DNA from 4 places in the Filimonas lacunae genome. Region 2 is predicted to be linked to each of the others. Evidence: riboswitches for the same ligand, from Rfam matches in the RefSeq annotation. Region 2 holds a riboswitch; each other region holds the start of a gene.
What was found. Region 2 has a riboswitch for cobalamin ahead of FLA_RS30405 (ribonucleoside-diphosphate reductase small subunit). Riboswitches for the same ligand answer to the same signal wherever they lie in the genome.
Positions count from the first base shown of each region.

Region 1: another riboswitch for cobalamin. It lies ahead of FLA_RS26725 (TonB-dependent receptor); the one in region 2 lies ahead of FLA_RS30405 (ribonucleoside-diphosphate reductase small subunit).
Region 3: another riboswitch for cobalamin. It lies ahead of FLA_RS16590 (DUF5074 domain-containing protein); the one in region 2 lies ahead of FLA_RS30405 (ribonucleoside-diphosphate reductase small subunit).
Region 4: another riboswitch for cobalamin. It lies ahead of prpB (methylisocitrate lyase); the one in region 2 lies ahead of FLA_RS30405 (ribonucleoside-diphosphate reductase small subunit).

Region 1 is NZ_AP017422.1:6,780,736-6,788,928, reverse strand. It holds gene FLA_RS26750 (DUF4159 domain-containing protein) at 1-281, shown strand, start outside; gene FLA_RS26745 (hypothetical protein) at 341-634, opposite strand; gene rpoN (RNA polymerase factor sigma-54) at 716-2,200, shown strand; gene FLA_RS26735 (hypothetical protein) at 2,207-2,890, shown strand; gene FLA_RS26730 (murein L,D-transpeptidase catalytic domain family protein) at 3,242-4,066, opposite strand; cobalamin riboswitch at 4,260-4,476, shown strand; gene FLA_RS26725 (TonB-dependent receptor) at 4,664-6,670, shown strand; gene FLA_RS26720 (YncE family protein) at 6,692-7,822, shown strand; gene FLA_RS26715 (YncE family protein) at 7,843-8,193, shown strand, end outside.
Region 2 is NZ_AP017422.1:7,657,332-7,665,524, forward strand. It holds gene FLA_RS30400 (ribonucleoside-diphosphate reductase subunit alpha) at 1-1,558, opposite strand, end outside; gene FLA_RS30405 (ribonucleoside-diphosphate reductase small subunit) at 1,635-2,600, opposite strand; cobalamin riboswitch at 2,742-2,877, opposite strand; gene FLA_RS30410 (cysteine-rich CWC family protein) at 3,011-3,232, opposite strand; gene FLA_RS30415 (DUF4349 domain-containing protein) at 3,380-4,246, shown strand; gene FLA_RS30420 (TolC family protein) at 4,328-5,776, shown strand; gene FLA_RS30425 (efflux RND transporter periplasmic adaptor subunit) at 5,806-7,197, shown strand; gene FLA_RS30430 (NAD(P)H-dependent glycerol-3-phosphate dehydrogenase) at 7,250-8,193, shown strand, end outside.
Region 3 is NZ_AP017422.1:4,172,554-4,180,746, forward strand. It holds gene FLA_RS16570 (hypothetical protein) at 1-429, opposite strand, end outside; gene FLA_RS31730 (hypothetical protein) at 1,282-1,581, opposite strand; gene FLA_RS16580 (PKD domain-containing protein) at 1,809-2,591, shown strand; gene FLA_RS16585 (hypothetical protein) at 2,624-3,310, shown strand; gene FLA_RS16590 (DUF5074 domain-containing protein) at 3,467-4,816, opposite strand; cobalamin riboswitch at 4,949-5,155, opposite strand; gene FLA_RS16595 (NAD(P)H-quinone oxidoreductase) at 5,344-6,315, opposite strand; gene FLA_RS16600 (hypothetical protein) at 6,355-6,894, opposite strand; gene FLA_RS16605 (LysR substrate-binding domain-containing protein) at 7,009-7,893, shown strand.
Region 4 is NZ_AP017422.1:4,129,729-4,137,921, forward strand. It holds gene FLA_RS16340 (TlpA disulfide reductase family protein) at 1-305, shown strand, start outside; gene FLA_RS16345 (bifunctional 2-methylcitrate dehydratase/aconitate hydratase) at 401-1,852, opposite strand; gene prpC (bifunctional 2-methylcitrate synthase/citrate synthase) at 1,878-3,032, opposite strand; gene prpB (methylisocitrate lyase) at 3,025-3,921, opposite strand; cobalamin riboswitch at 4,113-4,299, opposite strand; gene FLA_RS16360 (hypothetical protein) at 4,440-4,859, opposite strand; gene FLA_RS16365 (hypothetical protein) at 4,917-6,161, opposite strand; gene FLA_RS16370 (TM2 domain-containing protein) at 6,460-6,786, shown strand; gene FLA_RS16375 (DUF2752 domain-containing protein) at 6,755-7,069, shown strand; gene FLA_RS16380 (SDR family NAD(P)-dependent oxidoreductase) at 7,237-7,986, shown strand; gene FLA_RS16385 (TetR/AcrR family transcriptional regulator) at 8,045-8,193, shown strand, end outside.

The DNA of each region.
Region 1 (8,193 bases), 880 kb from region 2:
GCAGCAGCGCTTTAAAAAAGATCCCCAACACGCACGAGCTGTACCATTCTTTTTTCTCTTTTGAAAAAGGCCCGCCCAATACTTTGTTTGAGCTCAATGGCTGGGGCGACGACCTGGTACACGATTACCTGAAAGCCATTATGGTAAATGGCCGCATAGGGGTGCTGTACAGCAATAAGGATTATGGTTGCGAGTGGGATTACGATTTTCGCAACAAACGTTTCCTGGCAGAAGACAATACCAAATTCGGGGTCAATATTATAGTATACGCTATGTCTTAACGCATGCAGGCATGGGCCACCCGCCGTTCTTTAAGCGAAGGGGTAACCCTTCCGGCACCTTAATGTTTTCCTTCCAGTTTGTTTACATAATCCACCGATCCCAGGCGAAAACGGAAGGGGATGCCAGACAGCTTTTCCATCTTTAATTCCTTATCGCAGAAAAAAGGAAGATGGGTGCTGTAAAAATTGGCCGGAAGATTGTAATTGGTAAACGGAGAAAATGGACGAAAGGATACTGCGGGCGATAAAATAACCCTGCCAGGCACTTTTGAGGTGGAATCGGAGGGTGTTTGCGCTGTAACTGTCTTGTTACCCACCAGGGCTATCATCAGTAATATGAGAGTTTTCGTCATCCGATTGGCTTATAGTATGTAAATTTACCGCGAAACAATAACTTTTGTACGGACGATTTCCTAGAGGAATATTGAAAACGAATGTCACTTAGTCAATCTTTACAACAGAAATTACTTCAGAAGCTATCTCCACAGCAAATTCAGTTAATGAAGCTGCTGCAGGTACCTACTGCCAACCTCGAAGAACGCATTAAAGAAGAGCTGGAAGAGAACCCTGCCCTGGAGGTAACCGAAGAAAGTCATGACGACAACTTCGAAGAACAACAGGACGAGTTTGAAAGCGGTGAGGATGAATATGAGATGGATGGCAGCGAGGACGAGTACGAGAATATAGATATCAGCGAATATGTATCGGATGGCGATGACGACGTGGCTGATTACAAGCTGCGCGACGACAACTATCCGGATTCTGATGAGAAAAAAACACTGCCTTTTAAAATAGAGAGCAGTTTTCACGATGTGCTGCTGGATCAGCTGGGCATGTTATCGCTGGACGAAAAGAGTTTTAAAATAGCCGAGCAGGTGGTAGGTAGTCTGGATGACGATGGCTACCTGCGCCGCGAAATCTCTTCTATTGTAGACGATCTGGCTTTTCGCCAGAATGTGGACGCCTCAGATGAGGAAATTGAGGAAATAATTCACCAGATTCAACAATTTGACCCTCCGGGTGTTTGTGCCAGGGATTTAAGGGAATGTTTATTGTTGCAACTGCGCAGACAATTGGTGGCCGGTAAAGATGTGAACCTGGCTATTCAGGTACTGGACAAGTACTTTGAAGAATTTACTAAAAAGCACTACGAAAAAATACAGCGCGGCCTGAACCTCAACGACGATCAGTTGCGCGAAGTTATCAACGCCATTATTAAATTAAACCCCAAGCCAGGTGGCAACGTGGGTGAAATTAATAAGGCCGAAAGCTATGTTGTTCCCGACTTTTTTATACTCAATTCAGGTGGAAAGCTGGAATTGACCCTCAACGCCAAAAACGCGCCTGACCTGCGCATCAGCGAAGGTTATCGGGATATGTTGAAGGAATACGATAAAGGAGCTAAAAAAGACAAGCGCCAGAAAGAAGCGGTAATGTTCATTAAGCAGAAAATAGATTCTGCCAAATGGTTCATTGATATGATTAAGCAAAGGCAACACACCCTGCTTAGCACAATGGACGCCATTATGAACTACCAGCGCGAGTTTTTCCTTACAGGTGATGAAACTTCGCTGCGTCCCATGATTCTGAAAGACATTGCCGAGGTAACCGGTTTGGATATTTCTACCGTTAGCCGGGTGGCCAACAGCAAGTTTGTGCAAACCGAGTTTGGTACCTACCGTCTTAAATTCTTCTTTAGCGAATCGTTAAGTACCGAAAGCGGTGAAGAAGTAAGCACCCGTGAGGTAAAGAAAATTCTGAGCGACTTAATTGAAGGCGAAGAAAAGCGTAAGCCGTTGAGCGACGAACGCCTGACCGAATTACTACAGGAAAAAGGATACAATATTGCCCGCCGCACAGTTGCCAAATACCGGGAGCAGCTGAACATACCCGTGGCCAGGCTACGTAAAGAGCTTTAATATTATATGGAACCATTGACGATGAGTGTTGAGAATGAATCGGAAGCGCCTTATGTAGCCCCGAAACCCGTGAAATGGGTAGCTACTTTATTAAGTTATGTAGCGCATCCCCTTTTTTTGCCAACTTTCTTTTATTACTGGCTGATACAGCGTTTTCCGGTTGAATTTCCGGGACTGGAAGGTAAAATGTTGCAACTGAGGTTGATAGGGGTATTTGTAACCACTGCTTTTTTACCAGGTATAGCGGTGTTTCTAATGTGGAGATTGAAATTCATTTCCGGCATCAGGCTTAAAACCCAGAAAGACCGCATTGTTCCCTATATCATTATCATGATCTTTTACTGGTGGATGTGGTACCTGAGTAAAAACTTTAAAGATCAGCCTGCTGTTTTAAAGTTCTTCTTCCTGGGTATCTTTTTAACTACCGTAGGTGGACTTTCCTTTAACAACTTTGAAAAAATAAGCATGCATGCTATGGGAGTAGCTGGTGTGCTTACCGGTGTGTTACTCACCTGTTTCTACTACAAAACCCACCTGGGCGCAGATGTGTCGATTGTGATGATTGTGGCTGGTGCTGTTTGTTCTGCACGTTTAATACTTAATGATCATTCTACCCGCGAAGTGTATTTAGGCTTTTTTGTTGGCGCAGCCTGCCAACTGATAGGCTATTTTGTTTCGTTTTTGTGGTAGGTGCTGATAAGCAATAAATTAAAAAGCCGGTTGTTTTTAGCAGCCGGCTTTTTAATTTATTAACACATCCATTTAGAGAGGCAGGATATGGCAGTTAAATCATATGTTTTAATGCTGTAATAAGTAGGGTGAAAATGTGTTTTTTGCTATGGCGGTTAGTAAAGTATTCTATTTTACGGGTATAGGGTGAGATAAGGGTGAGTTCAGTGCGGGTATAGGCAAACTACACTTGTTGTTTTTTGCTTATGTAAAACGAACTGGTTTTGGTTTTTGCTAAAAAATGCAGGATTTCTATGGCAAAAAATAAGGCCAACCCTAAGGTTGGCCTGTGAATTATGAAACTGGTTATAATTAGCTTTTTGCTGCTACTGTGGTTACGGGAGCTGCTGGTGCGTTTTCAGCCAGGGCAGGCTGTAAAGCTGGCCAGCTGAAATCGGCGTTCAATACCTGAGAACTGTGATGATACCAGCTGTCTGTGTGATAAATATAGAAACAGCTGCCATCTTTAATAGCATTGATAATATCCTTGTGTTCTGCATAAGGAACCGCCGGGCAACCGTAGCTTCTGCCCATTGCCTGACCTTCATCTGCCCTGTTGGAGTTTACATACCAACTGCCGTGCATTACTACATCACGCATACGCACATTGTTGTTAATGCCTTTTTCAATACCATCCAGACGCATGCTAAAACCTGCTTTACCACTGTAAGTTTCGCCGGTTACCATAAAGCCCAACGAGCTTTTGTGCGAGCTGTTCAGGTTAGAAAAGGTGGTGGCAAACTCGCTACCTGAATTTTTACCATGCGAAACATAAGTATTAAACAGCACTTCTCCTGTTTTCAGGTTTAATACATACAATCTTTTGTGGGTGCTGCTCTGGCTTAAATCACAAATGGTTAATAATTCTGGTTTCTTCAGCATGTTTTTGTTTAACATGAACTGATAGCCTTTGTAAGCTTCAAAAAATGCGTCGTGTGAAAGACCCAGTGAATCCAGGTGTAAACCGCTGTAAATAGAGTCTGCCATTCTCTGGCCTTGCGCGCTGGCGGTTTTATCGCCCAGCAGGGAAGCAAATTTCTTTTTGTCGTCTGTAAACCTCTCTTTACTGGTGTAGCTAAACGCAATAGATGTAAAAGCACTAAAACATACCGCTGCAATAATCATTACTCTTTTCATCAAAGCTCACTTTTTTGATTGGGGGTTATTAATTGGTGATACCGTGACTATAATGTCGATTCTGGTAAATTTATTGCCTAATTGCGACTTATTTAAGCTTTTGAAGGTTATTTTATAGTTTTTTTTAAAGGTAAACACTGCCCAAACGTTAACATTTAGTTGATTTTCACCTGTATTCGCTTTGTTAAAATATTACCTTTGCTCCGCATCAGGTTACATTTCTTCCTGTTCGGAAGGTATGTATTAAAAGGGAATCCGGTGTAAATCCGGAACTGTCCCGCAGCTGTAAGTTTCCAGGCAACTCATTATTGCCGCTGTTTATTCCACAATACCACTGTAGCCACTAAGGCTATGGGAAGGTGATACAACAGCAAACAAGTCAGAAGACCTGCCCGTTGCAGATAGATATTCATCGCTTTCGGGGATTGAAGCTGGATAGAAAGGTCAAAAAGCAATTTTTTATTTTTTATTCCTGTTAGCTGTTGCTGCTGCAACGGTAAACCGTATTCCGTTTTTCCGAAAGGAACGATACAAGCATGAACTATCATTTACCTATACGGCCTGATATTTTGCTGTCGTGCCTGTAGTAAAATAATTATGAAAAGAATAGTACCTGTTAAGTGGCTTTTACTCAGCGCGGGCATGCTTCCATTCCGAAGCCTGTTGGCGCAGCAGGTAATGCATGCAAAAGATACACTGGCCGAGGTGCGGGTAAATGCTATTCGCAAACTGCCCACTACTTCACTCACGCCTGCACAAACCCTGTCGGGCGAAACCCTGCAACGGCTCAATAGTTTATCTGTGGCAGACGCTGTTCGCTTTTTCTCGGGTATACAGTTAAAAGACTATGGCGGTGTGGGGGGGCTTAAAACCATCAACGTGCGCAGCATGGGTAGTAACCATACGGGTGTTTTTTACGATGGGGTTCAGTTAGGCAATGCTCAGAACGGCCAGATAGACCTTGGACGTTTTTCGCTGGATAATATAGAAGAGATTTCGCTGTATAGCGGACAAAAAGATGCGGTGTTTCAGCCAGCTAAGGCATTTGCATCGGGCAATGCTATTTACCTGCAATCGCGTAAACCGGTATTTGCCGCCAACGAAACCATACATCTGAGCGCGAAATATAAAACCGGTTCGTTTGGCCTGGTAAATCCTTCGGTGTTATGGCAACAAAAGCTTTCTCATCGCACCAGTGCTTCTTTTAGTGGTGAGTGGACCAATGCCAATGGGCGCTATCCGTTCCGGTATGCGATGGAAGGGGGATATGATACCACCGCCACCCGCTACAATGCCGATGTAAACTCCTGGCGTTTGGAAGCGGGGTTGGATGGCACGGGTAAAGACAGCAGCGAATGGAAAGTAAAAGCCTATTATTATACCTCGGCACGCGGCCTTCCCGGGGCAGTAGTAGCCAATAAGTTTGAACACGGGCAGCGCCTGTGGGATAAAAGCTTTTTTGCACAAGGTTCGTGGAAAAAGAATATCACCGGCAAATACAGCCTGATGCTGAATGCCAAATATGCTTATGACTACACCCATTACAACGACCAGGAAATTGTAACCACCAGCGGTTACCTGAATAATTACTACCGGCAAAATGAATTCTATTTTTCTGCTGCCAATCACTATCAATTAACCTCCTTCTGGGATGTGGCTTTATCCGGCGACTTTCAGCGGAATAGCATGAATGCTAACCTGTATAATTTCGCTTATCCTACACGTTATACCACATTGGCTTCCTTAGCCAGCCAATTGCATTTTGCACGAATAGACATACAAGGCAGCGCACTGGCTACGTTTGTAAATGAAAATGTGCGTACGGGCGTACCTGCGGGCAACAGGCAGGAGTTAACGCCGGCTGTCTCTGCTTCGTGGCAGCCATTTGCTTCTCCTGCGTTTCATGTGCGGGCGTTTTATAAAAACATCTTTCGCATGCCCACTTTTAACGATCTCTATTATACCGAAGTGGGTAACACCAGCTTAAAGCCGGAGTTTGCCAAACAATACAACCTGGGCATTACCTACGCAAAATACCTGGCCGCTAACAAACTATTATTGACTACACAGGTGGATGCTTATTACAACCGGGTGAAAGATAAAATTATTGCCAGCCCCAGCGGAAGGCTGTTTCGCTGGACTATCATGAACCTGGATAAGGTACAGATTAAGGGGCTGGATGTAAGTATGCAGGGCGTATATAAACCTGCGCAGCATTGGGAGCTCACTACCCGTGCCAGCTATACCTGGCAACAGGCTCAGGATGTAAGCGACCCTGCCGATCCTTACTATAAAAATCAGATCATCTATACACCTGAGAACAGTGGTTCTGCCATAGCTGGCATTACTTATAAAACCTGGATGCTCAACTATAGCTTTTTATACACAGGTGGGCGGTATTTCCAAAAAGAGAATACTGCTGCCAACTACCTGCAACCCTGGTATACACATGATGTATCAGCAGGCAAAAGCTTCCGGTATAAAAAGTATACAGGTAGGCTGATGCTGGAAGTAAACAATGTATGTAACCAGTATTATGATGTAGTTAGAAACTTCCCTATGCCGGGACGTTTTTATCGCATCTCTTTGAGTGTGCATTATTAATGATAACAACACATGAAGCGAATGAAACAGATAGCCCCGAAACTGATGGCAGCCATTGTGCTGCTGGCAACGGCTTGTCGTAAAGACACGCCCGTGGCTACACAGGAAGAGATAAGTGTGCAATCGCCGGATGTAGCAACAGGCAATGGCTTTTACCTGTTGAATGAAGGTGACATGGGTTTGAACAAAGCATCGCTGGACAGGTTTAATTATAACACCGGCGTTTACTATCGCAATATTTACCCGCAAATAAACCCCACTGCCACCAAAGAGCTGGGGGATGTGGGAAATGATATACAGGTATATGGCGGCAAACTATACGCCGTTATTAACCTCAGCGATAAGGTGGAAGTGATGGATGTAACCACGGCCAAACGTGTGGGAGTAATTGCCATACAAAACTGTCGGTATATCACCTTTTACAATGGCAAGGCGTATGTAAGCTCTTATGCCAGCACGGCAGGCAATGCTAATGCAGGTGCAGGTTTTGTGGCTGAAATTGACACCGCTACTTTGCAAATAACCCGCCAAGTGAATGTGGGCCGCCAGCCAGAAGAAATGGCGGTGGTGAACGGTAAATTATATGTAGCCAATTCCGGTGGCTACACGCCTGCTAATTACGATCGTACCGTGTCGGTAGTAGACCTCGCCAGCTTTACCGAAACCAAACGCATTGATGTGGCTATTAACCTGCATCGTTTAAAAGCGGATAGGCATGGCGATATCTATGTTACCTCACGTGGCAGTTATTACGGTGTATCGTCCAGGCTGTTTGTAGTGAACACACAAACCGATGCCGTAAAAGATTCTTTTGCCCTGGGCGCCAGTAATCTTTGTATACAAGGCGATTCGGCTTATGTGTTAAGTACAGAATGGAATGCCAACACAAATTCCAACACCATCAGCTATGCGTTGGTGAATGTGCAAACAGAAACCATTATAAGCAAAAGCTTTATTACGGATGGAACGGCAGCGTCTATTAAAGTGCCTTATGGCATTGCGGTAAACCCTGTTAACCGCGACATATTTGTAACAGATGCCAAAGATTATGTAAGCTCGGGCACTTTGTATTGTTTTGATAAAACGGGTAAAAAGAAATGGTCGGTAACGGCCGGAGACATACCCGCACATATAGCCTTTATAACCAAATAGAAAAAGTAAAAAAAGCAAAAATGAAAAAGCTACTTTTCGCAGTACCCATGTTAGCTGCTGTGTTCTTCTCTTGTTCTAAAAAAGATGATGCTGCACCAGCCGTTAGTGGTGTATATGTGTTAACAGAAGGGAACTTTTCTGAAACAGATAGCAGTGCTATCGCCTTTTATAATGCAAGCACGCAAACCGTTGACTGGAACTATTATAAAACAGTAAACGGCACCAAACTGGGTAACGGCGCTAATGATTTAAAACAGTATGGCGGTAAAATGTATTGCACCGTAAGCGGTAAAGACACTGCTACTTTAAGCGATTCTTATGTGCTGGTAATAGATGTGGCAACCTGCAAACTGTTATCTAAAATATCTTTC
Region 2 (8,193 bases):
TTTCAAAAGGATAGCGCATTAATATAAAGGTATCTGCCAAACCTTGTATACCTAATCCTATAGGACGGTGACGCATATTGCTGTTGCGTGCTTCTTCTACAGGGTAGTAGTTACGGTCTATAATACGGTTGAGGTTTACCGCTGCCTGGTAAGTTACCTCGTATAATTTCTGATGATCAAACTGGCCGTCGATTACAAAACGGGGCAAAGCAATAGATGCCAGGTTACACACTGCCACTTCATCCGGCGCACAATATTCCACTATTTCTGTACACAGGTTGCTGTTGCGGATGGTACCCAGGTGCTGGTGGTTGCTTTTGCGGTTACAGGCATCTTTGTACAGCATGTATGGTGTACCGGTTTCTATCTGTGCATCCAGTATGGCAAACCATAAATCCTGTGCTTTTACGGTTTTGCGGGCCTTGCCTTCCTGCTCGTATTGGTGGTATAATTTTTCAAACTCTTCGCCAAAAGTATCCGCCAGGCCGGGGGCTTCGTGCGGGCAAAACAGGCTCCATTCGCCATTGGCTTCTACGCGCTCCATAAACAGATCGCTTATCCATAAGGCATAGAATAAATCCCTCGCACGCAATTCTTCTTTACCGTGGTTTTTACGCAGGTCCAGGAAGTCAAAAATATCTGCATGCCATGGTTCCAGGTAAATAGCAAACGCACCTTTACGTTTACCACCACCCTGGTCTACATAACGGGCGGTATCGTTAAACACACGCAGCATAGGAATAATACCATTGCTGGTGCCGTTGGTGCCGCTGATATACGAACCGGTAGCACGGATATTGTGAATGCTTAAACCAATACCACCTGCGCTTTGCGAAATACGGGCGGTTTGTTTTAAAGTATCGTAAATGCCTTCAATGCTGTCATCTTTCATGGTTAATAAAAAGCAAGACGACATCTGGGCTTTAGGCGTACCAGCATTAAATAAGGTAGGGGTAGCATGGGTAAACCATCTTTCCGACATCAGATTATAGGTTTTAATCACCTCTTCTATATTGTCCAGGTGTATACCTACTGCCACGCGCATGTACATATGTTGCGGGCGCTCTACCACTTTACCGTTCAGTTTCAGCAGGTAGCTGCGTTCCAGGGTTTTAAAGCCAAAGTAGTCAAAGGCAAAATCCCTGTCGTATATAATAGTGCTGTCCAGCAATGCCGAATGCTTGCTGATTACGGCGTATACTTCATCTTCCAGTAAGGATGCTTTTAGCCCGGTTTTAGGTTCTACATAATTATATAGCTCCCCCATAGTGATGGAGAACGACTTTGTGGTATTCTTATGGAGGTTGCTTACGGCTATGCGGGATGCCAGCAAACTGTAATCCGGGTGAATGGTACTCATCGAAGCTGCCGTTTCTGCAGCCAGGTTATCTAACTCTGTGGTGGTAACACCGTCATAAAGTCCCTCAATTACCTTCATAGCCACTTTAGTGGGGTCTATGAATTTGCTGTTGAGACTGTAACACAGTTTCTCAATACGAGCTGTAATCTTGTCAAATTTTACTGATTCTTTTCTGCCGTCTCTTTTTATAACGAACATAGGTTACAGAATTTTGTGTTAGAGTTATTGGTTTGTTATTCGTTGTTCTCAGCGCTCAATTATTGTTCCATGTATATTAGAAATCCTCATCTGTTGAAAAGATCTCTTGCTCCTTCGAACTATTCACACCCGCTTTCTGGTAATCACCCACTCTTTTCTCAAAAAAGTTGGTTTTTCCCTGTAAAGAGATCATTTCCATAAAGTCGAAGGGATTGGTGGCGTTGAATATTTTAGGGTAGCCCAGTGCAGTAATCCACCGGTCGGCCACAAACTCAATATATTGTTTCATCAAATCGGCGTTCATGCCAATCAGTCTTACAGGTAATGATTCTGAGATAAATTCTTTTTCAATACGCACGGCATCTGTAATTATCTCCGTAACCCTTTCCTGTGATAACTTATTGCTAAGCATGCTATATAGTAAACAGGCAAATTCGCAATGCAGGCCCTCATCTCTCGAAATCAATTCATTGCTAAAGCTAAGGCCGGGCATTAATCCTCTTTTCTTTAACCAGAAAATAGAGCAGAAGCTGCCGCTGAAAAAGATGCCTTCCACCGCTGCAAAAGCTACCAGGCGTTCGGCAAAAGAGCCCTGTTCAATCCAGCGCAGTGCCCATTGTGCTTTTTTAGTAACCGCAGGTACAGTTTCAATAGCGTTGAACAGCTTATTTTTTTCGGCCGGGTCTTTAATATAAGTGTCAATTAATAAGGCGTAGGTTTCTGAGTGTATGTTTTCCATCATAATCTGGAAACCATAAAAACAACGTGCTTCGGGCAGCTGCACCTCGCTCATAAAGTTCACCGCCAGGTTTTCGTTTACGATACCGTCACTGGCTGCAAAAAATGCCAATACATGTTTAATAAAGTGCTGTTCCCCTTCATTCATTCCAGCCCAGTCTTTTAAGTCCTGCGACAAATCAATTTCTTCTGCGGTCCAAAAGCTGGCTTCATGCTGCTTATACATTTCCCATATAGCAGGGTACTTGATGGGTAATAAAACAAACCGTTCCTTGTTCTCCTGTAGTAATAATTCTGTTTCCATAAACCGGGCCATTTATAATATAATCAAATGAGTATCAATATATTTCTTAACCGGGCAGAGTGTAAGATCCTATGACTGTACGGGGGGAATTGTACAATGTTATGGTGTCTAAACTCCGACAAGCTTATGAGCGTAAGGGTTGTCAGTAATATCATTAAGGCCGAGTATCTGACTAATTCCATGCAAAACGGAAAACACAGTTGCGCCACAGCCCGGGAATCTCACCCGGTTCCTCTTTAAAGACGGATAGCATAGTGCCTTAATGTTCCTGCAATCTCGGGCAGAAAACAGGTAATGGGAAAGAAACTTATAAACAGGGTGTGCATACTTTTTACACAATAAACAGAACCCTCACTGCATAGGCATTTGGTAAAAATTCCCCTATTCAAGGGTGAAACATAGAAGGGGCATTACTGAAAATCGGGGAAGAATTTTTCTTTGAATAAGGTGTATTTGTTTTTGAGTTCCCGCATACAACCGATACAAAGGCAATCATTGTATTTCAGTGCAATATGATCGCGTTCGGCTTGGGTAAGGTGTAATCCGTTACACTGACAGTTGCTTACATCGCCTACTTTACATTCAAAGGGCTGCTGGCAGCGGGGACATATTTTGTTTTCATGTATAGGCATTCGTATTGTACTTTAAACCAGGTTAACTGCTATAGCAAATATACACTTCTGCTTCCGGGATGCCACCTGTATAAAAAGGGTTTACCTGTGTTATTAAGAACAAACAAATTCCGTTACTTTCAGCTTTCAACCTTAAAATCTTAACCAATGAATGTAACATTCAAGCGCAGAACTAAAAAAGTAATCATATATCTCACCATTCCTTTCCTGGTATTATTTGTTTTCAGGCTGTCATATGGCTACCTGGTTTCCTCCGTAGAGAGAAACAATTGGGTGGCCGATTCTGATTTCTTTAGCAGTATAGGGGAGTTAAGAAAAAACTATGCATCGGAAAAGGGTGGGAAACGGGTAAGTGCGCCTGATTGGGCCGATAACCAGAAATATGAAAAAACAGCTACGGTACAAACCCGTACTACCAAATTTGATGCAGATGCTGCTGCGGTGGATAGTGCAACCAAACAATTTAGTGCCGTAATACAATACGAGCAAAGTGTGGGAAATAAAGGTAGCCGACAGTTACATTTATCTATTGGTGTAGTACCATCTGCCTTTGATAGTTTTTATACGGCTATTCAAAAAATAGGCACCGTAAAAGAGCGGGAAGTGGTAAAAGTGGATAAAACCAATGAGTACCGCCAGCTGAACGCAAAAAGGGAGTCACTGGAAAAAACACTGGCCTCTTTACAGGAACTGAAATCGGAAAGCGGCGTAATCTCCGACTTTGTTACCCTACATGATAAAATTCTGGAGATAGAAAAGGAATTGCAGGAGTTAGGTGTAGAGTTGGGGAATTTCAATTCTGAAAATGAGTATTGCACTGTGAGGGTGTCTTTGTTTGAAGGTTCGGCAGGAAAAAAGGCCAGCTTTTTTACGCAAACTAAAAATACATTGGAGTGGACCATTCAATATTATACCATTCTGATTGCGGCACTTTTTGGAGCGTGTTGTGCAGCTACCCTGATCGTTCATATTGCTATTAAGCTGAATATTCTGAAAAGCGAAGTACAAAACTGATCATATTCATCCGCAAAACCCGTTCAACTTCCGCTCATCAAGTTTTAAGAAACATGCCGGCTATTCGGTTATTTTTGTTACATGGGAAAGCGCTTACTGATTCTATTGGCTGCTGCAATGCCCTTTGCGTTGTTTGCACAGGAAAAATGGGACCTTCGCCGTTGCGTGGAATACGCGGTAAAAAATAATATTTCTGTTAAGCAGGCCGATGTACAGGCCCGCATTAGTGAACTGCAACTAAAGCAGGCCAGAATGAACCGGTTTCCCAGTCTTGGGTTTTCTACAGGATTGGGGACACAGTTTGGGCGTTCTATTGATCCTACTACCAACCAATTTACTACCACACAATTATTGTATCAGAATTATGGATTGCAGGGGAGTGTACAGGTATTTGGATTTGGACAGCTCAAAAACAGCATTCAGGCCGCCAGATTTAATGCAGAAGCTGCTTTAAAGGATATAGAACGGGCCGCTAATGATGTATCTATGAATGTTGCCACTTATTATTTGCAGGTAGTAGCTTCTAAAGAGCAGATCAATATTTCAGAAGTTCAGATAAAGCAGGATCTGGCACAATATAAGGATACCAAAAGCCGTGTAGATGCAGGTGCGTTACCTGAACTCAACCTTGCAGAAATTGAATCGCAGCTGGCAACAGATAGTATTGCGCTGATTACGTCCAGAGCTACTTTTGAGCAAAACGTGCTTTCTTTGAAGGCACTTCTTAACATAGAAGCAGGAGATGCCTTTGAGGTAGATACGCCTCCTATGGAACAAATTCCTTTGGAAAATATTGCAGATATGCAGCCTGATATTGTATATCAACTGGCTTTAAACAATCAGCCGCTGCAAAAAGTAAATGAACTTAAAATAAAAGGAGCTGAAAAAACAATTGCAGCGTATAAATCGCAATTGTATCCTTCTTTATCGCTGGGTTATAGCCTTACGTCCCGCTTTTCCAGTTCATTGAAGTCTGCTACTAATACGATAGCCGGTTATGATTATTTGCCTTATTTTACGGATATAAATGGCCAGATATATCCTGTGCAAACACCGGTTTATTCCAGTTCTTATTCCCGTAAATCATTTGGCAAATGGTGGGATGGATATGGTTCTCAGCTGGATCAGAATTTTAACCAGTCCATAGGATTCACGCTAAGTGTGCCCATCTTTAATTCAGGCAACACTTATAAAGTCAATTATCAGCGTTCGCAACTGGATTTGAAAACATTGCAACTGCAAAAAGCACAGGCAAATCAGGATTTGCAACAGAATATTTATAAAGCTTACGTGAATGCAACATCGGCAATGCAAAAATTTTATGCAGGTGATAGAAGCGTAGCTTCTGCACAAAAAGCATATGACTTTGCCACTAAACGATATGAAGTAGGGCTATTGAGTTCAATAGATTTACTTACTAACCAGAACAACTTACTTAAAGCCAAACTGCAACAGTTAAGCAACCAGTATGAATATGTATTTCGCATGAAATTGCTGGAGTTTTACAAAGGGCAGGGGCTTAAATTATAATTCAATGATCCTAGAAACTGTTTTTGTATATGAGTAAAAAAGCAATATGGATTATCAGTACACTGGTGGTGTTGGTCATCTTACTGGTAGTTCTTAAAAAAAGTGGAGCGTTGGGTAAGGACGAAGGGACAAAAGTATCAGCGGAGAAGGCTGCTGTACGTTCTATTACAGAAACGGTAACAGCCAGCGGTAAGGTATATCCCGAGGTAGAAGTGAAAATAAGCTCTGATATTTCCGGCGAAATTGTAGAGCTCACAATTGCCGAAGGCGACACCGTGAGAAAAGGACAAATGCTGGCGCGCATTTATGCAGATATCTATGCTTCACAGCGCGACCAGGCAGCGGCTACCGTTTCCCAAACAGAAGCACAGGTAGCTAATGCGAAAGCACAGCTGGGAGCATTGAAAGCTACACTGGACCAGACAGAAGCGGCTTATAAAAGACAAAAAACATTGCTGGATCAAAAGGTGATTTCCCAATCTGAATTTGAGCAGGCATCACAGGCTTACTTTTCTGCCCAGTCCAATTATCAGGCATCAAAGGATAACATTAATGCAAACCTGGCAGGTGTGAGAAGTGCCCAGGCTAGTTTAAACAGGGCCAGTAAAGATGTAAGCAGAACTACTATTACAGCTCCTATGGATGGTGTGGTAAGTTTAATGCTGGTGAAGAAAGGCGAAAGAGTAGTGGGTACTGCACAGATGACCGGTACAGAAATGATGCGTGTTGCCGATTTAAACAGCATTGAAGTACAGGTAGACGTAGGCGAAAATGATATTCCTAAAGTGAAAATAGGCGACAGCGCTATTGTTCAGGTAGATGCTTATAATAACAGGAAGTTCAAAGGAATTGTATATAAAATAGCCAACCCTTCCAGCGCATCTTCCAGCACTACCAGTTCGGCATCTTCTTCAACTACTATCACCAATTACCAGGTGCATATCCGGTTATTGCAGGATAGTTATAAAGATTTGCTGGTGAAAGGCAAGGCTTTCCCTTTCCGGCCTAATATGACTGCCAGCGCCGATATTCAAACCAAAACACATGCACAGGCTTTGTCAGTGCCATTGAATGCGGTTACCACGCGTGATAAAAACAGTGATGATGCGGCAGGGAAAGACAAAAAGGAGAAAAAAGATAATGCAGATAAAGCTAGCACCTCTGGCAATAACGACGACGAAGTAAATAAAGATGACTTGCAGGAAGTGGTGTTTGTGCTACAGCAGGATGGTACTGTTAAAAAGGTGGTAGTGACCACTGATATACAGGATATCAATAATATTGAAATAAAAACAGGCCTGAAGCCAGGTGATGAGGTGATTAGCGGTCCTTATGATGTGGTGAACAAGCAGCTGAAGCAGGGTACTAAAGTGAAAGTAGTTCCGAAAAGTGAGCTGGTTCAGACTTTTAAAAAGAATTAAGACAAATCTCCCTATGTTTGTCGCCTGATTTATTGGTTTAAACAGGCGTGTTATGCAGTTTGGAATAATAGGAAGTGGAAGTTGGGCTACGGCGCTGGCGAAAATATTAACGGATGGCAAACATTGTATTGCCTGGTGGGTGCGTAATGCAGATACGGTGCAGCACATTCGCCAACGACACCATAATCCTCATTATTTAAGCTCTGCTTATTTCGATAACACCCTGCTTAACATGTACAACGATGTTAAGCAGGTGGTTGCCGAATCTGATGTAATAGTAATAGCAGTTCCATCTGCCTATGTACATGATGCCTTGCAGGCTTTGCCCGCAGATGCCTTTGCTGGCAAAAAGGTGGTTTCGGCGGTAAAAGGAATTTTACCTGGCAGCAACCAGCTGTTACATGAATACCTGGCCGAAAAGTTTCAATTAGATATTCATCATTACTTTACAGTACTAGGGCCTTGCCATGCAGAAGAAGTGGCGGCCGAAAAACTTTCTTATCTTACTTTTTCCGGATTAGATGAAAATGCAGCAGCTGAAATAGCGGCTTATTTCCACACTGATTACATTAATACTGTAGTAAATCACGATGTGGTAGGGGCGCAGTACGCAGCAGTATTAAAAAATATTTACGCATTAGGGGCAGGCATTGCACATGGCCTTGAATACGGAGATAACTTTTTAAGTGTTTATATCGCTAACGCAGCCAATGAGATGAACCGTTTTTTACAACGGTCTATCGAACATTACCCTGTTGGTGTAGAACGGGAAGCCATTAACTATACCGCTTCTGTTTACCTGGGCGATTTGCTGGTTACCTGCTATTCGCTATACAGCCGCAACCGTATGTTTGGAAACATGATTGGGAAAGGCTATTCTGTAAAAGCAGCTACATTGGAACTGAACATGGTGGCAGAAGGGTATAACGCCAGCAAGTGCGTATTCCATACCAACCAGCAGTTTGCAGTGGCGATGCCCGTTGCGGCCACCATTTA
Region 3 (8,193 bases), 3.5 Mb from region 2:
GCGAACGCCATCAAATGGCAGAGGCTGCTTTTCTTCCGAATCCTGGTACACATCGGCATCCCACCTTTCTTCTGCATCAGGATACACCCTTCCTACCTGTATCACTTCGCGAAAACTCTCCTTATAAATCAAACGGTAATCTCCACCCTCATTGCATGCAAAAACCAATATCATCTGCCTGTATGCATCTCCTGCAAAATAGTGTTCGTTACTCATCACACAAACCACTTCCTCCATATCCTTACCAGTAAAACTACCCTGTAGCGCACATGGATATTCGTTCTGACGGCCTTTAACAAAATTAAATTCCCTCCCATCCTCACTATGTAAAAACTCCCTCACCCGATATTTTGCCACATAAGGCATGTCATATAAAAGACCGGAAAAATACTGGCCATACATCGTATCAAAAACGTTAGCCTCCATCATTTCTCCCCTGTTTATATTCAAAAGTTGCGAAAAGTGCGGAAATGCTGCTTTCCCCTGTTCTGCCAGTTTCAGATAAGTAAAAAGATGAGCAAAACGTGGATCAGCTGTTTTACTACGCTACTCAATGCCTGCTTCGTTTATGTTTTCGGAAAAAAAGCTATAAACATGTTCCTCCGTACCAATGCCCCCTTCCGGAACGGCTACCACCATGGGATCGGTACAATACAATCGATCTCCAAACCACAAATGAATCAGTGTATCCGGCAATTGATCATACGCCTGCCTGAAATGCTCATCCAGTAACTCTCCTTTTGGAAAACAACCATCGCCTGGTACATTGATACACTATCCAGCCTAGAATAAGACCACCAGCAATTTCCCAGCTATACAGGACAGCAGGCTGCATACCGGAATGAGAAAAGTAGTTGTCGTATACACGGTAGCTTCCAAAAAAAACATGTCCGGCTATAATAAAACCGATAGCTGCAATTAAAAATAAGTGGTGGGGATGTGTTTTTAATTTCAAGGTTTATAGTGTTATAGAGGTGAAATGATTCGTTCAATAAGAGCACACTCACCAGCTGTTAGTGTAATAGGTAGCTCATTTTTTTACGGCCGGCAATATACAAAACCTCAACTAATATTTATTCATATCTAACTCATCAAAATCTTTGATTTCCGATAAGTTGAGTAATTTATTTATATGAATAGTCTGCCAGGTTTCTTTAAACTTTTCCTCTCCAGACTCACAACCTTTATTGGTATTTTCTCTATCCCTTCTCTTCCTGGTAGAAAAGTTAATACTGGTTTCTCCATCGATAACAGCCCCTCCATCGGTGGCATCATAACCAATTAGCTCAAACCCAGCATGTTGATATCTGAATGTGTATTCCCAATAGCCATACCTCCCATCACCCCTCTGCGATTACGGTCCAGCTTTCCACGATACTCATCATTCACGAACCGGCTTTTATCGGTTCCTTTAATAATAAGTACACAATCTTCTAAACTGTCTTTATCCAGGTCACCGGTTACCTTTTCAAAAAACACATACCCTTTAGGCACAAAATCAGCAGGATTTTTCTTCTGTACCACTTGACCGCAAACGGTTGTGGCAAACACAACCATGCATAATGTCCATATTTTTTTCATAGAACGCTACCTTAAACAACTTTCAAAAATAATAAGAGAAAAAAGAAATATACCTGTTACAAACCGGAAAAACGCCAGGTTAAAAAATGACCATAGCCTGTTTTTCTTACGTATGTCAGGAAAAGCGACAAAATAAATGACATTTATTAAAATTCCAATACATTTGCTCACCTCCCTGCGATTGCTTTATAACCAATAGTATTGACCTATACTAAAATGTCAGATTCATGAAAAAAATCATTTCCGCCCTTTTATTCCCGGCACTATTGTTTTCCTGTAAAAAAAGTAAAGACAACACACCAGCTGCGCCCACTGCTGATTTCTGGCTTTCCAATGTGGATATTTATGTAAACGAAGAGTTTGTACTTCCCACTTATTTTAAGTTTAAAACACAAAACACCTCTAAAAATGCGGTGTCGTATGCCTGGGATTTTGGCAATACCCAAACCAGTAATCAAAAAGACACCGTATCCTTTTATACTGCAGCCGGCAACTACACCATAGCATTAGCAGTCACCGGCAACAATGGCGAGGTAGCAAACATCAGCAAAAAGGTAAGAGTAGCAGACCGTCTGCTATCCGATGCCAGGTATAGAAGCGCCACCTGGGCAGATGCCACTCCTGTAAACGCATTTATACGCATTTACAAACCAGCTGCTAACAATACAGTTCCTGCCCTGAATGGCGAAGCATATGCTTCGGATGTGTATTATCAAAGCCAGACGTTGTCTACCACTTATTTCACCAGAACGTTATTACAAATGGCCCTGCCTGAAAAAACAAAGCTGCAGCCAATCAGCACCTACATGAACGCCACAGCACCAGATTCGTTTGTGAATTATGGCTATTGTTTTTATGCAATAGAAGACGGGAAGGAAAAACTATTACTTTCTTCATGGGATGCAAACACTCAATTATCCTATAGCGAAAGCATGGAATCGGGACAATCCAGATGGACACTTACCAATGACAAAGGGCAACTTATTTTATTTGCTACCAATAATCAATAGCGCCGAACTTATTCCTTAAAAAACCAAACTTCATGCGTATAACCTATACCATTTGCTTTGCCTTTTCCCTTTTGCTGTTATCAGGATGCTCCACCAAAGGACAAACTCTTTCTCTACTGGATTTACTTCAACAAAAGCCACAAGACATTTTTACATCGAAAAAGATTCCGTTTCAGCAGAATGAGATAAAAAATGCTGAAAATTACAGGGTCAAGCTGTATGGCGAAAAATTGCCCGACACTGTTTTAAGGCTTATAGAGCCGGAGTATGGTATCAATTGGGAGAAAGAGGAAATACAGCCAGTGATCTCCTGCTTTTCGGTGCCGCTGCAAATGCCCTGTTTTATAGTAGATACAACCGGCAAACCTTTAATTGTAATAGCAGACGTGGGAAATGATGGCCCTAAAGGCAAAGTAAAAGCCGGTGTTTTTAAAGATGAAGATGTGTTGGATTTGAAAAAAGCACTGACGGAACAATTTGGCAAAGAGAAGCTGGTAAAAAAAGACTCTTTTGAAGGAGCTGTGTATGTCTGGAAAAAAGGGGCACTCACCATCAGGCTAACCATAGAAAATGAAAATTTTGAGAATAAATCCGCCCACACGCGCAATGGCATTGCCCAGGATGGCCGCAATGGTGTACTCACCATTTATAACGGAGTAAGTCCTGCCTTTCATTCAGAAGAAAATAATTATTTCAACAACCCTGATATACGCAAATAACAGCTATGAAATATGTGATGGAGTTGCCCGACCTCTCTGCCGGTGCTAAAGAATTCAGTCGCTCGGCGACCATGTTTCCATAATAGCAGATAAAATAAAAAAGCTGTCTCCTGAATATTCAGGAGACAGCTTTTTTTATCCAAACCCGGGCAAAGCTTACTTGAAATTATAAGTAAAGAAAATACCCGCCGGAAAATTCGTATAGTTCTGATAGTTCAATCTTAATGGCGCTGCATTGTTGAAATTGAACACACTGATATTATTTATCAGGTAATCCCATCCATATGCTTTAATCGTGTTCAGATACACTTCACCGGTTAAAGGATGTACTGCGATATTGTTGTATACAATATTGGCGTTCTCTACCATGGTTTTAGCATCACCCATAAACTCAGTAGAACCCATACTGAACACATGTCTGTATATTTTAGTTCCCGCACCGCTAAAGTACAATGTATCACCTTTGGCCGTAATACCCGGAGTAGCGCCAAATCCGGCACTCAGGCTACCAATAGCAATTTCATTGGCTTTGATCAAAGAATAATCCCTGTAATTGATCTTGGAAATTTTAGCAGGGGCAGTAGTGGTAGACACCCATATGTTACCATCGCTGGCTCTTACCACACCACTCACCGTAGCTTTCATATCTAAAGCGTAAGTAAGAGTGTCTTTATCCGCTTCTACTACATATACTTTGGTGCCGGCGGCAGCGAATATTTTATTGTTGGAAACAGCCATAGTCATTTTGGCGGCCGACTTCGAACCCTTAATAAAAGTAAGCGTTTTAGCGGTGCTGTTGAAACGGTATAAACCATTGTTATCTCTTAATATCACATTCTCCGCATTGAGTACAGCTACGTGTGTAGGCCATTTCAGGGCAGTGAGTTCATCATTATAGGCCGCTTCTTTTTTCAATGTTTCTGCATTCGCCACTATCAACATACCATCATTGGAAAAAGAATTGCCTACCGCATTTGTTTTCCCGTTTTGCGAAATGATGTACATTTTATTATTAGAAATGAATAAATCCTGCGCTACATTTCCCAGCTCTGTACCATTTACTTTAAAATAAACACTATCCGTTACTACACCATTGGGACTGATAAAAGTAAGTGAGCCATTCTCCGTGGTCATGTTACCTTCGTTCAATATAAATGTGCCGTATTTGTATTTGCCGTGTACGGTAACACTGGCCTCCGCCGAGTTGCTTTTGTCATTTTTTAAAGCAGTTACTGCAATAGTGTGCTCCCCTAAATCACTGGATACAAAACTGAAAAGAGAATCTTTCACCGTTACATCCTTACCATCTACCGTCCAGACAAAAGCACTGCCGCCGGTGGCTTTCACTTTAAACACTACCGTATCTTCCTGTGCCACATCATTCAGTGCAGTCACATTTTCAATAGCTACTTCCGGTGCAGGTAAAGAAACAAGCGTGTCTTTTTTAGAGCAGGATACTGTTACCAGGGCAACGACCGCCCCCAATGCTAAAAAGCTTTTTTTCATAAATGTCTGATTCAAATTGGATTTTTTCTCTTAACTGTTATTACAGCTCACCGGAAAGAATAGGAATACAAACAGACACTGAAAATATTTCAGCCCAGATTATAGTATTTCAAGCCTCATCCGCGAAAGCTTTAAAATGTATCTACATTGGCAGGTCTCCTGGCTTGTTCTCACTTTCAACGGCCTTCCCATTTTTATTCACTAAAAACAGTGGCATGTAGATGCGAAAGTGTGTTTACAGAACTTACAGTAGCGGGACTGCTCAGGATTTACACCTGATTCCCTATTAATTCTAACACCGTGAAACTTGTGTTAAAAACCAATGTGGCGCGAAAGTAATGTAATTATCGATAAGCACCGATATTTTCCTGCCGGGCGCAGGAAAGCGTAATGACCGAGCAGTCATGCGCCATTTAACAAGCATACTTCCTGATAAAAAGAGGACGTCCCATTATACAATGAGACGCCTTTTACAACACTGCCTGTGTTTCAAACCCAAGGGGAAAGCTTTTATTCTGTTACCACATTTAATCTGCTACTAACACCAGTTTCCCAATATGCCTGCCTGCTTCCATTAAGGCATGTGCCCTGGCCACTTCTTCAAAAGGAAACGATTGGTAGATTACAGGTTTGAAAGCACCGGAAGCTATCAACGGCCAAACATGTTTGCGCACCTCATCAGCTAACGCGTGTTTATAGGCGTATGGCCTGCCGCGTAATGTGCTACCGGTAATGGCAATTCGTTTTTGCATCACCTTCCATAAATCCAGCTGCACCAATGATCCTTCCATGGCATTGATATATACAATCCTGCCCTCTTCATTCACCAGCTGAACGTTTTTTGCCAGGTAATCGCCACCTACCATATCCAGTATCACATCTACCCGCTCATCCGCCAATACCTTTTCAAAGGCATCCGTTTTATAGTTCACATATCTGTCGGCTCCTAATACCATGCAGGCACGCCCTTTCTCCTCCTCGCCCACCGTTACTATTACCCGGCTGCCCAGTGCGTGCGCCAGCTGAATAGCGGTAATACCTATACCGCTGGCGCCACCATGTACCAGCAAGGTTTCACCCGGTTGCAGGCGGGCCCGCTGAAACACATTAGACCATACCGTAAATACAGTTTCCGGCAGGCTGGCCGCTTCTGCAAAGGAAAGTCCATCAGGCACGGGCAAACACTGGCCTTCTTTTACGGCTACCTGGCTGGCATAACCACCGCCCGCCATAATAGCACACACCTCATCACCGGGTTTCCACAAGCTAACGCCCGCACCACAAGCCACTACCACACCTGCTACTTCCAAACCAGGCACCTCAGCGTTTACACCTGGTGGCGGCGGATAATTACCCTGCCTTTGCAATATATCCGCACGGTTAATACCTGCCGCTTTCACATCAATCAACACCTCTATGTCTCCTAATACGGGGGTAGTATATTCTTTCCATTGCAATACATCCGGTGCGCCTGGTTGGGTAATAACAGCTGCTTTCATATAGTTTATTTTGAGTGTTTGCGTATACGGTTCATCGGTTTATTTGAGTAAGGCTTTGCGTTCAATACTTTTAGCAAAGTTGGGCGTTTCTTCTTTATTATGACTGTCAGATGCATTCTGGCGGGCATTGGCCGCTTCTTCTAAAGTAATTTTGTGTTCTTCAATAAACTCCAGGAACTCATCCGTAGCAAAGGCATTGATTTCGTTGGTATATTCAGTATGCGTATCATCAATTTTTGTGGCCCGTAATTCCCACTGCACTTTTACTTTGGTTCTTCCGTTCACAGAAATAGCATCAGAGATAGAAACCATGCGGCAATAGTGTGGTTCGTGTATTTCCGCTACATAGTGCTGTATGATAGTAGCATTGCCTATTGTTTCTACATTAATAGACATCGGGCGTCCGTCATCCGTAACCGAAGAACCGGCAGCTATGTGAGCGGTAGAACAACGTTGGTATTCTGCATCGGGCAGGTTTAATAACCAATCGGCAATATCTACTTTTTCAATAGGCACATTCATTACATGACTTACAACTGAATGAGAAAGCTGACGTGGGTTAGTTGTTTGCGTTTTCATAAAAATTTCGTTTTGATGACTCAAAGATGGCACGAAGGCGTAAATCGGCAAAACGGTCATTTTCGATTTTGATCATCGAATTTACCGATTTACAATTTTAGTTATATTGCAGGTATGGAACTACGCCAGTTAAACTACTTTACCAAAGCCGCTGAGCTGCTTAACTTCACAGAAGCTGCACAGGCACTGTATATTAGCCAGAGTACTTTATCGCAACAGATTAAACAACTGGAAGACGAACTAGGCATTCCCCTGTTCAACCGCATTGGCAAGCGTATCCACCTTACCGAAGCCGGCAGGTTATTCCTCCCCTATGCCAACCAGACATTACAGGATGCCTTATCAGGCCGGGAAATGCTGAACGATCTCATGAACCTGCAAACAGGCAGTATCGCTATCGGAGCCACTTACGGACTTACGCAGTTGCTGGTAAAAGCCCTGCAGGCATTTACTACGCAGTATCCACACGTGCAGGTGCATATACAATATGGCACTACCGATGCTTTACTGGAACAGCTATCTGCTTCCAAACTGGATATGGTACTGTCCTTTGCCTCCTCTTCCCCTTTAGAAAGCATTGCATTTGAAACATTATTTACCTCTTCCCTATCACTGGTAGTACCCACCAATCATGCACTGGCCCGCAACAAAAGCATCACGCTAAAAGAGGCCGTTACCATTCCGCTGATATTACCTGTAAGAAGTTACAGCATACGGCGCTTTATGGACGAATCATTTGAAAAGGGGAAACTACAGCCCGATATCCGGATGGACTGCAACGATGTACATACTATACTGGAAATGATAAAAGGCGGCAACATAGGTACTATTCTCATGAAGGTATCTACACATGGCTACCACACTTTAAAAGCCATCCCCCTGGAAGGAAAAAACATGCAACGCAAAGCAACTATTGCCTGGCCTGCAGATGCCTACCGGAAAAAGTCCATTGAAATATTGGCGGGGTTGCTAAAGAAGAACGCGGAGGATATTTTGTAACCATCTTAATATAATCAAGCATGTTTCAACATGAAGCTCTGTAAAGACATCATTTGAGTTCCTCTACTAAGCAAAGCATGATTCCGGAATTACACCATTTCATCCAAAGAGAAGTAGACACGAAAAAGCCACCCTTTTGAGGTGGCTTATAGTATTTTTTTAATGTGATTTATTTAGGAAAGGGCTTCATATTCAATAACACCTTTTTGGCTTCTGCCAGCGTTTTGCATATTCAAAGCGATATCAGGACTGTTCATTTTACTCAGAACCACTGATTCATTATGCTCCTGCATTAACATG
Region 4 (8,193 bases), 3.5 Mb from region 2:
AGGAAATGCCTTACCTGCAAAAGGTATATGATACGTACCGGAATAACCCGCGTGTGCAAATGATGATCATTAACAGCGGAGCACGCAATACACTGGCAGATGCACAAGGCTGGTGGGGCAATAAAAAATACAGTTTCCCGGTATATTTCCACACCAATAGTGCCGTAGGCGATGTGTTTGGCTTTACAGTGATACCGGCATTGTATATTATTGACAGCAAAGGGAAATTACAATATAAACATATAGGCTACGAAGGCCCACAGGTAGAAGAACATTTGAAAGCCGTGATAGACGAATTGTTGTAAGCTTTTCCCTTGGGTTTATCGGTGATAAAAAAAGCATTAATCCCATGATTAATGCTTTTTTGCTTTTGAAACCAGTATGCTTTTAAAAACAGAACTTAGATCACAAACAGATCTGTAAACACATGCACATCCAGTGCGGCAACTTTAGCAAAGTCCAGCGTATGCTGCTGTATGAGCAACTGTTGCTTCTCCGGAAATATACGCGCCAGGTTAATCTTATACTTTTGAATTAACTCAGGTATGCCTTCGCTTCTTCTGCGCCTGTGTCCTATTGGGTATTCCACCACTACTTCACTCAGCACGGTGCCATCGTTCAACTCTACCGTAAGCGCATTGGCAATAGAGCGCTTTTCCGGATCGTGATAATCTTTTGTGAATTGCGGATCTTCCACACACTGCATTTTATCACGTAGCAGGTCTATCCGTGTATCAGCGGCGACACTATCCTCATAATCAGCAGCTGTCAGTCGGCCATATAATAACGGCACAGCTATCATGTACTGAATACAATGATCCCTATCGGCCGGGTTATTCAGCGGGCCTTTTTTATCAATAATGCGAATAGCTGCTTCATGTGTGCGGATGGTGATGCTACGTATATCGTCGGTTGATTTTCCGGCAGCTTTCAATACCCCGTGTAACGTCATCGCAGCTTCCACAGCGGTTTGTGAATGAAATTCAGCAGGAAAAGATATTTTAAACAATACATTTTCCATTACATAAGAGCCATAGTTACGTTGAAACTGAAAGGCGTTTCCTTTAAAAGACACATCATAAAAGCCCCAGGTTTTAGCAGTAAGCACCGATGGGTACCCCATCTCTCCTGTTTGCGCTATCAGTGCTAATCGTACTGCACGGGACGTAGCGTCTCCGGCAGCCCACGATTTACGGCTACCCGTGTTAGGCCCATGCCTGTAAGTGCGCAGCGATTGCCCATCTACAAAAGCCAGGGATACGGCATTGATCAGCTCTTCCCTTGACAAGCCCAGCAATTTACCAACCACTGCGGTGGATGCCACTTTCACCAGTAACACGTGATCTAAACCTACTTTATTAAACGAATTTTCCAGGGCCAGAACACCTTGAATTTCGTGCGCCATAATCATCGCTTCCAGCACCTGCTTTACTTTTAACGGCGCTTTACCGTTAGCTACAGCGGTACGCGAAAGCCAGTCGGCAGTAGCTAATATGCCACCCAGGTTATCGGAAGGATGCCCCCATTCCGCAGCAAGCCAGGTATCATTAAAATCCAGCCAGCGTATGATAGCGCCGATATTAAACGCAGCCAGCACAGGGTCTAATTGAAACTGTGTACCCGGCACTTTAGCGCCATGCGGCACAACAGTGCCTTTTACCACCGGTCCCAGCAGTTTAGTACAGGCGGGATAAGTAAGGGCTTCAAAGCCGCAGCCTAATGTATCCAGCAAACAGTAATGCGCTGTTTGCCAGGCAAGTTCGTTTTCTATGCTATAAGAAAGTACGTAATCAGCAATATCCACCAACACCTGGTCTGGTTGCGGACGTTCGTTAGAAATATGGGAAGACATAAAGGATATTATTTTTGAAATGAAATTAGCGTTGCTCTAATGGAATATAATCGCGGTTTTCAGGGCCGATATAGTTAGCGCTGGGCCGGATAATTTTACCATCCTGCCTTTGTTCAATAATGTGCGCGCTCCAGCCGGTTACCCGCGAAATCACAAACAACGGTGTAAACAACAACGTAGGCACGCCCATCAGATGATAGGAAACCGCCGAAAACCAATCGAGGTTGGGGAACATTTTTTTCTCGTTCCACATCAGTGTTTCCAGTCGCTCTGCCACCTGGAACAACAGCATATCCCCTGCTTCTTCCGAAAGCTGTTTGGCCACTTCCTTGATCACTACATTCCGGGGATCTGAGATCGTATAAACCGGGTGCCCGAAGCCTATGATCACTTCTTTACTTTCCAGCCTTTTGCGAATGTCCGCTTCGGCTTCGTCCGGCGAAGCATACCTGCTTTGTATATCATAAGCCACTTCATTGGCGCCACCATGTTTGGGCCCCCTCAGCGCACCAATAGCGCCGGTAATGGCGGAGTAAAAATCAGACCCCGTACCGGCAATAACGCGACTGGTAAAAGTAGAAGCATTGAACTCATGCTCTGCATATAAATTCAATGAAATCTGCATCGCTTTTTCCCACGAAGCAGGCGTCTTTCTCCCGTGCAGTAACGTAAGAAAATGACCACCGATAGAATCGTCATCTGTTTCTACCTGTATCTCCTTTCCATTATGAGAGTAGTGATACCAGTACAGTAAAGCAGAACTGAAACAGGCTAGTAGTTTATCTGCAATATCCCGGGCGCCCGCCAGGTTATGATCATCTTTTTCGGGCTGTATACTTCCAAAGGCAGATACAGTAGAACGCATCACATCCATCGGATGGGCGGATGTGGGAATTTGCTGCAGGATATTCTTTACAGAATGCGGCAGCCCTCGCAGTGATTTCAGCTTGGCTTTATAAGTAGCCAGCTGTGCCTTGTTGGGCAAAGTGCCATAGATAAGCAAATACGCGACTTCTTCAAACTGGGCTTTGCCGGCCAGGTCAAGAATATTGTATCCACGGTAGTGCAGGTCGTTGCCGCTTTTACCTACACTGCAAAGTGCAGTATTGCCTGCGGCCACCCCGGAAAGCATCACGCTTTTTTTGGGCTTAAAAGATTCGGAAGCGGTATCGTTAGACATTTTTGTTCTTTTTAAAAAGTTCATCCAATTTTTGTTCGTAGCTGTAGTATCCGATAGAGCGGTACAGCTCTTCTCTGGTTTGCATGGTGTTTAACACCTGCTGCTGTGTGCCATCTTTCCGTATGTGCTGGTAAACGTTCTCTGCCGCTTTATTCGCTGCCCGGAACGCTGAAAGCGGGTAAAGCGCCATCGCCACCCCGGCATCGTGCAGTTGCTCTGTTGTGTACATCGGAATCATTCCAAACTCAGTGATGTTAGCCAACACCGGCAGGCCTGTAGCATCTGCAAACTGCCGGTAGAGCGCGAGTTCCGGCACCGCTTCGGCAAAAATGAAATCTGCACCCGCCTCTTTATACGCCACCGCCCGTTCCAGTGTTTTTTCCAGCCCTTCGGCTGCAAAAGCATCTGTACGGGCACCGATCACAAACTGCGCATCTGTTCTGGCATCTACGGCAGCTTTCAGGCGATCCACCATTTCTTCCTTACTTACCACTTCTTTACCGGGACGATGACCGCAACGCTTGGCCCCCACCTGGTCTTCTATATGTAATGCCGCTGCCCCTGCCCGTATCAAAGACTTTACCGTGCGCGCTACATTAAAGGCTGAAGGACCAAAGCCCGTATCAACATCTACCAATAAGGGAAGGGAACACACATCTGTGATTCTGCGGATATCGATAAGCACATCTTCCAGCTGGGTAATGCCCAGGTCAGGAATGCCCAGCGATCCGGCAGCCACCCCGCCTCCTGAAAGATAAATAGCCTGAAAACCTGCCTGCTGGGCCAGCAACGCATGGTTGGCATTGATGGCCCCCACAATCTGAAGCGGAAACTCTTTTTTTAATGCATCCCGGAAGGCAAGCCCCGGAGATGGTAATACTGGATTCATACTCATATGGCTGTTAACAATTGAAAACGGTGTTATTACAACTATGTCTTACAAGCGCTTCGTAAGCTTTGCGATAAGGCAGGCAGGATAAAAGGAATAAAGGCATGAAACTATTCCTCAACGTTAATTGAACAGAATAATACGGCTGGCACTTCCATCGTCTATCCGACATATACTTCAAATCGCGAAAGCATTGTCTACCCGGAGTGGCAGGTTTCCTGACTTGTAACAGCTCTTCCTCCTTCCCATACGCACCGCATACAGTGAATGTATTGAAAGAGCCTTAGTGGTTACTTACAGTTGCGCGACAGTTCGTGATTGACACACGATTCCCCTCTTACTTTACGGCTGTGTAAAACCAGTTCCGGCTAAATGTATATTTCTAAAGAACGTTCAACGAATATAATGTATCCGCCCCACTTAACTAACAATTGTTAACAACAGGGAATAAAAAAGGTACAGCAGGCTAAACTTCACAGGGCCGGAACTGTACCTTATAAAATGTTTTCAACAACCACTTATTGCTGTGTAAATTGCTTTACTACGATATGGGTTTTGTCGCCCAGTTGCATAGTATCGCCGGTTACCTCTACATGATCACCTGCTTTCAGCTGCTTGTAGCTTTTTTCCAGGTTTCTGATGCTGAATACGCTGGAATACACCACACCTTTATCATTAGTGATAGTAGCCATAAAGCCATCTTTGCCATTAGCCACATCACCCACTACACCTGCCACGGTAAAAGCAGCCTTTTTAGTAGTATCCTGTGCAGCAGCTTCTTCCTGATGCTCGTGTTTCGCTTCGGAATGATCATGTCCGTGCGCTTCCGTTTCTTCTTCTTTCGGAAACTCTTTGTAATCATTTGTTTTGCAAGATGTCATTACCCACATGCCGGCAGCTGCTACGGTCATGAGTACCAATTGTCTTTTACTTTTCATTCGTCTGTTGTTGAGAATTGATTGTATTACGCCGCCAAAACTATGCTTTTGTGTCAATTATTTGAAATATCCTTCCCGCTCCCACTTACGCAAAGTTTCTGCCGGCAAACCACAGGTAAGCAGCAATTTACCCATCTCCCCTTCCTCATTCGGCCCCATGCTCCAATCCACCGCATAGGCAACAAAATCTTTATCTACAGGCACCTTATTCCAAAGCTTGTTCACCGTAAGCAACCTGGCTGCTTTATATATCATTTCATTAGCCGGCAACCACCATTCATCCCCCTCCTGCACCTTGCCCATAAAAGCAGTATATAACCGCTCATAACTGGTGTCGGCCCGAAAATGCTTATCATCACTCACCAGTATAAAAAGTTTTTCAAAACGCAATTCGTCATAAGTATTCAATATATCCACCTTTTCCTTCACCGTAAGCATACTTAAATGGGGATGATAATCATCCACCTCGTGAATGCCTAACTGCAAAATAGACAAAGGCGCATTCCATTTTTTTCTCACCAGCCTCTCCGTTACCGACTGTGCAATTTGTAACGCCAGTTGATCAGACAGTTGTTCTATCGTGGTGTTATCCGGCATTTTCACATACAGCAACTGGCTGGTACCATCCGGGTAAACACTTTTTATTTCATCCAACGCTCCTGTGCCCGTATATTGATATCTTTCTTCATAATATGTGGCTTTAACGCCCGCAAGCGACTCCCAGCAATCAGCCTTTTCTATCCGGTCGTGGCCGTATTGAAAATGCTTTACCATACAAAAGATATCATGTTCCATTTGCTGTAACTTATCAGCCACCTCGCGCCCTGTAAGATTTTCATAGTCCCTGCCCAATTTTTTGCCATTGATATGCAGCGCCTGGTAGGCGGTTTTCCTGCCATTTTCCTGTAGCAATCGTACTATCACTACCGGTTTCCGGTCTCTCATATTGTATTCAACATATTCTACACAGGAATTGCTGCACTTAAAAATGCCTGCATACACTATTTCTCCGCCATTGGCTTCATATTGCATGTAGCAAGGCCTGCCACCGGAATCCAAACCATACTTATAATTCGCATCCGGCTCCCATTTATCCAGCAAAGGCCCCCCAGCCGGCAAAACACCATTCGCATACTTCTCCACATCAAAGCGATCTTCTTTTGCGTACATCCACTTCACCACCTGCTGCTTTTTTTCAAGCAGGTGTGTCCATTTGTCATACACTGCAACATACCGGTTGAACAGGTCGTCTTTTACCAGCTTCACGGGATGAACGCCGGCCAGCTCACCGTTTTTTTGCATAGTAGTTTCAGTAGAATTATTGCATGCCGTTAGCACCGGCAGCAAAAGAAATAATAAGGGAATAAGGTTCTGTTTCACGGCGTCAATTTACTATAATTACTAAACTGTTATTAATAAATATAAAAGCATATATCATAAACGATGTAAATACATTAATCCCTCACGAAGTAAAAAATAACTTATTTTATATTAATGCACTAACGTTTCATTTTTAAAACAGCTTGATTTATAAGGTTTTCCTTTTTACTATATAATAATTTATCCTTATCATGCGCAAAATTTAAAATCCTGAATCATTATGTTTTGTACAAACTGTGGAGCTCAAATTGACGACAAAGCCGTTGTATGCGTTAAATGCGGCGTACCAACCAACCAATTCGCAGCACATGCCAACCCGGCCAGCCCGGCTGCTAATGCGGAAGGGTATGATTGGTTAACTACTTTATTACTTTGCTTTTTCGTAGGCGCATTTGGAGTTCATAGCTTCTACACCAAAAAGACCACTATTGGCATTATCCAGTTATTAACCCTGGGTGGCTGCGGTATCTGGGCTTTAATTGATCTGATTTTGATTGTAGTAGGAACCTTTAAAGATGGCGAAGGCAGATTCCTCGTTAGGAAATAAATTATTGTTTACCGTATGGTTGCTCGTTCCCCTGTTGATTTTTCAAATCAATTATCACAGCGGGAACGGGCACTTTACTGTGTGCCTGTTTAAAAATATTACCGGAAAAGATTGCTATGGCTGTGGTGTTCTCAGAGGTATAAGCGCCTGCCTGCATCTCAATTTCCCGGCCGCTTATCAGCTCAACCGTTTAAATGTGCTTACCATTCCTTTGCTTACCTTCCTGTATTGTAAAGAGCTGTGGTTAACCCGCCCGCCCTTTCTGCGCTCTGCCACCCGATAATATAATACTGTTTTTTATCATTTGCAGTGAAGCCTGTGGCAAAAAGACCCGTCACCTCAAGAACACATTTTCCCCCCGACACACCACAGATCAGACAGGACAAAAAATAAATTAGACCATTTGGTACAATACTATTTATCTTTGTGTACCAAATGGTACAATACAATATGAAAAGACTGGAAAACAAAGTGGCCGTAGTAACGGGCGCATCGAAAGGAATTGGAGCCGGCATTGCGGAAAAGCTGGCTGCAGAAGGCGCGGCAGTAGTAGTAAACTATGCTTCTTCCAAGGAAGATGCAGAAAAGGTAGTAGCTAAAATTATATCTAACGGCGGCAAAGCAATAGCCGTGAAGGGAGATGTATCAAAGGCTGCTGACGTAGATCATCTTTTTGCAGAAGCCTTAGGGCAATATGGCGCCGTTGATATACTGGTGAACAATGCGGGCGTTTATCAGTGGGGTGCATTGGCAGATTTTACAGAAGAATCATACCACTTTCAGTTCAACATCAACGTGCTGGGTGTACTGCTGGCTTCCAAAGCAGCAGTGAAAAGCTTTTCAGAAAAAGGCGGCAGCATCATTAATATCGGCTCAGCCGTATCCAGCGCCACACCGGCGGGTAGTGCTATTTACACCGCTACTAAAAGTGCAGTAGACTCCATCACACGTGTACTTTCAAAAGAATTGGGGCCTAAAAACATTCGTGTAAATTCAGTGAACCCGGGCATGGTGGTAACAGAAGGCGCTACGTCTGCCGGCTTTATAGGAAGTGAAATAGAAACAGCTATGGTGAGTAATACGCCGCTTCGCAGGGTGGGTCAGCCGGAAGACATTGCACTGGCAACCGCATTTCTGGCATCAGACGACGCCAGGTGGGTTACAGGCGAGGTGATACTGGCCAGTGGCGGATTACGGTAATCAGATATTATTTTAAATGAATAGCTTTGCTGGCAACAGACAAAGCTATTGTTATTATATGCGATCAAAAGATTTTGACGAGACGGAAGTATTAAAAAAAGCCATTACCATCTTTTGGAAGAACGGCTATAATGGCACGTCCCTGCACGACCTGATTGATGGGTTAGGCATAGCACGGTCCAGCATTTATCACGCTTTTGGCGATAA